Regions from separate parts of the Clostridium taeniosporum genome, predicted to be linked through region 2. Evidence: riboswitches for the same ligand, from Rfam matches in the RefSeq annotation. Region 2 holds a riboswitch; the other holds the start of a gene.
What was found. Region 2 has a riboswitch for FMN ahead of ribD (bifunctional diaminohydroxyphosphoribosylaminopyrimidine deaminase/5-amino-6-(5-phosphoribosylamino)uracil reductase RibD). Riboswitches for the same ligand answer to the same signal wherever they lie in the genome.
Positions count from the first base shown of each region.

Region 1: linked by a shared signal. The riboswitch ahead of BGI42_RS02430 (ECF transporter S component) and the one ahead of ribD (bifunctional diaminohydroxyphosphoribosylaminopyrimidine deaminase/5-amino-6-(5-phosphoribosylamino)uracil reductase RibD) in region 2 are both predicted to bind FMN.

Region 1 covers NZ_CP017253.2:488,239-490,450, forward strand. The annotation lists gene BGI42_RS02425 (hypothetical protein) at 1-764, shown strand, start outside; FMN riboswitch at 1,054-1,171, shown strand; gene BGI42_RS02430 (ECF transporter S component) at 1,436-2,026, shown strand; gene rimI (ribosomal protein S18-alanine N-acetyltransferase) at 2,065-2,212, opposite strand, start outside.
Region 2 covers NZ_CP017253.2:1,252,241-1,254,452, forward strand. The annotation lists gene BGI42_RS05970 (DUF6398 domain-containing protein) at 1-501, shown strand, start outside; FMN riboswitch at 569-686, shown strand; gene ribD (bifunctional diaminohydroxyphosphoribosylaminopyrimidine deaminase/5-amino-6-(5-phosphoribosylamino)uracil reductase RibD) at 1,106-2,197, shown strand; gene BGI42_RS05980 (riboflavin synthase) at 2,211-2,212, shown strand, end outside.

The sequences.
Region 1 (2,212 bases), 760 kb from region 2:
TAAAAAATACTGTAACTTCAGTTTCAAAAAGTGTCGTAGATGCTTCAAATAAAATAAGTAAAACTATAATGGATGTTTCTAAATCAGTAACTAATACTATAAATAAAACATCAGCACAAATAGCAAGTACAGTTAAACAAGTAACAACTACAGCATCCCAATTAAAAGAATCTGCATTAAATCTAAAAAATGCTGTTACTGATATGATTAGTATTGGAAGTAAGACAGCAGTTTCTGTTGGGGCTGACGTTTTAGAAGTAGGGGTTAAAGTTGGAAGTGCTATAACAGAAATAGGAATGGTTACAAACAATCCTAATAACGGAATAATAAAGAAGGCAGTAGCTACATTTACTATTGCTAAAGATGGAATATATTCAATAAAAGATCCTGTAGTTAGAATTAAAAATACTCTAGTTAAGGGATATGAAGATATGTCTAAGAGTTATAATGAAGCAGTAAAGAATTTTAATGATTTAAGAAATTCTATGGAAGTTACTAAAGAAATACCTAATGCAATAATTTCTACAGGAAAAGAAGTTATATCAAATGTAAAACTTATTGCAAATGATGTAAAAGAAGCAAGCGTTAATGTATTTAACACAGTAAAGACTACTACAACTGATGTTAAAAATACTGTATATAACGGTATTGAAGAAGTAACTAATACTGTTAAAGAAAATTATGAAAATTGTAGAAATGATGTTACAAAAGCTATGAATACCATTGAAAATAATAAAGGAATGTTTTCTCCACAGTTAGCATAATAATATTAAGCCAGTAAAATACTTTTATAGTATTTTACTGGCTTTTTCAATAGTGTAGAGGAATGTATAGAATTTTTTAAATATATATTTTTACAAAATCTTTAGTATTTTCAACTATAACTCTAAGTTTTTCAATTATTAATTCTCAACTAAAAAGTGTGGGGTAGCAACTTTGTTCTTTAAAAAGTTATGAAGAAATTTAATAAATAATATGTATATATGTAAAAAATTTATTGTAAAAATTATTTTAAGAATATATAATGAAGATATAGTAAAAATAATTTAATATTTATATCTTCAGGGCAGGGTGTAAATCCCTACTGGCGGTAAAGCCCGCGAGCTAAAATTATAGCAGATTCGGTGTAACTCCGAAGCCAACAGTATAGTCTGGATGAAAGAAGGTAACCTATTAGGAATTAGGAACGTTTTATTCTTAATAATTTGGTATATGCCCTGATGTATTTATGCATCAGTTTTTTTGTTTTTTAAAATAAATGTTTATATCTTAATTAGTTAATGTAATTGTAATTCATAAGAATATTTATTTAAAAAAATAAAATATTAAATCTAGGGACAACTTAGATTGTTTACAAATTTTAAAGGATAATATTAAAACGTTACCTTAAATCTAATAAGCTACACCAGGGAGATAATCTTTTGGGAGGCATAAAATGAACAAAAAGACAAACAAAACAATTAAAATTTCCTTATTATCAGCATTAGCATTGATACTTATGTATTTTGAATTTCCTGTTATACCTATATTTCCATGGCTTAAAATTGATTTAAGTGATATACCTGCATTATTAGGAACATTTGGATTTGGACCTTTAGCAGGTGTAACAATAGAATTAATTAAAAATATATTAATACTTTTGATCAAGGGAAGTCAAAGTGGATTTGTTGGAGAGCTTGCTAACTTTTTAGTTGGAGTATCTTTAATACTACCAGCAGGAATTGTTTATAAAAGAAACAAATCTAAAGAATCAGCTATTTTAGGCATGATTTTAGGTGGGATTTCTATTGAAATTGTAGGAATTATAGCAAATGTATATATACTTTTACCAGCGTATGGTATGCAAATGAGTAGTGCAGAATTATTAAAATATATTACTGTGGGTTTATTACCTTTCAATGGTATTAAAGCAATAATAGTATCTTTATTAACATATGTTTTATATAAAAAGATATCTGTATCTATATTTAAAGCAGAGCCTAATTTTGGAAGTCCGGAAAAAAATTCAAAGACTATAACTGAGTAATTAAAATATAAAAAATAATTCTTAAGCTAAAATTTAGCTTAAGAATTATTTTTTTCATCTATACGCCACATAATCACAGCATCTTCTTTATTATCTTGATAATAATTTTTTCTTACTCCTTGTTCTACAAAACCATATTTTTTGTATAATTTTTGAGCAGGAATATTACTAGCTCTTACTTCTAAA
Region 2 (2,212 bases):
GAGGCTCAACCATTTTTTGGTGCTAAATATACTTTAGCCATTCAATTGTGGAAAATGAATGAAAGAGATGCTGCTATAGATAATGCTTTTGAAATATTAGAACTAAATGAAAAAGATAATTTAATGATAAGAGGACTACTATCTAGTTGGCTATTAATGGAAAAAAGATATAATGATGCAGAAAAGTTATTTAAAAAATATGATAATGATTATTTAGCAGCTGTGTCTTATAATAAAGTTTTATTACTTTATAAAACAGGAAAAATAAAAGAAGCAGAAGATGCTATAAGAAAAGCATATAAGAAAAATCCATTTGTAATTCCATATATATTAAAGCAAAAGAAGATTGCTAAAGTGTTACCTAGAATTTCAAGATTTGGTAGTGATGCAGAAGCTATGCATTATGTAAAATATAGTTTAGAAGTATGGAATGAATCAAAGGAGATTATTAAATGGGTAAAGGAAATGAATATAAATTTTAAAATTCAATCATTACATTAGTAAGAAAGTTGAATATTATCCTTTACATAATTTAAAAGGTATGTTAATATGAGAATATCAATTGAATATTAATCTTCAGGGCAGGGTGAAATTCCCTACCGGCGGTAAAGCCCGCGAGCTATGCAAATGGCAGATTCGGTTAGATTCCGAAGCCGACAGTAAAGTCTGGATGAAAGAAGATGTTAAATATTAATCTAATAGTTATTATATTTTAATTCATGTTATTTAGCGTTATTTATACCCTGAACTTATGTTTTAGTTCAGGGTTTTTAAATTATTAAGGTAAAATTTGATTTAATATTATATTTTACCTTAATATTAAAGACCATAAATCTTTATGTTAATGAATTAAAATGCTAATAAATTATAAATAAGATAAATTTCAATCCCTGAAGTTATAATACTTCAGGGATTTTTTATTCTTTAGGAAATTATATTACTAAAATTTTCTGGATAACTTATAGAACATTGTATTTTAAAGGTTTTATGAGGACACCCTAAAGAATGAAGAATCATATGTCTTGTACTATGTTTGGAAATGGTACATGGCTAAAAAAATCGATATTACAAAGTCGCTTAGCGATTTTTTAAGAAGGTGAATTTGTTGAAGGAAGAATACATGGATTTAGCACTAGAATTAGCTAAAAAAGGAATAGGAAAAGTTAATCCCAATCCTTTAGTTGGTGCAGTAATAGTAAAAGATAATGAGATAATTGGAACAGGTTACCATGAGCAATATGGAGGAAAACATGCAGAAGTGAATGCTATTAAGAATGCGACTAAAGCAGTAGAAGGAAGTACAATATATGTTACTTTAGAACCTTGTTCACATTATGGTAAGACACCTCCATGTGTAAATTTAATAATAGAGAAAAAAATAAAAAAAGTAGTAATAGGAATGTTAGATCCTAATCCATTAGTATCTGGAAAGAGTATAAAAAAATTAAAAGAAAACAATATTGAAGTTGTAGTTGGTGTGAAAGAAAAAGAATGTAAGAAATTAAATGAAGTGTTTATTAAATATATAACATCTAATTTACCATTTGTAGTTTTAAAAAGTGCTATATCATTAGATGGAAAAATAGCTACAACAAGTGGTGAATCTAAATGGATTACATCTAAAGAAGCTAGAAGAGATGGTCATTTATTAAGAAATAAATTATCGGCTATTATGGTAGGTATTAACACAATAATAAAGGATAATCCAGAACTTACATGTAGGATAGAAAATGGAAGAAACCCAATAAGAATTATTGTAGACAGTACATTAAAAATATCATTAGATTCTAAAGTAATAAAAAATAATGATAATCTAACCATTATAGCTACAACTAGGTATGCAAATAAATCAAAGAAAGAAAAATTATTAAATGCAAATATTAGAGTAATAGAGGTAAATGATAAAGATAAAAAAGTTGATTTAAAAGAACTTATGAGATTTTTAGGAAATTTAAAGATAGATTCAGTATTAATTGAAGGCGGAGGAACATTAAATTTTTCAGCATTAGAAGAAGATATAGTAGATAAAGTTAGATTTTATATAGCACCTAGAATATTAGGTGGAGAAACAAGCAAAAGTAGTATAGGTGGTAAAGGATTTTATAGATTAAGTGATACTGTAAAACTTAAAGATTTAACATATGAAAAATTATCAGAGGAGATAGTTATAGATGGTTATGTAAATAAATTGAAGTGAAGGTTGGGATTAAAT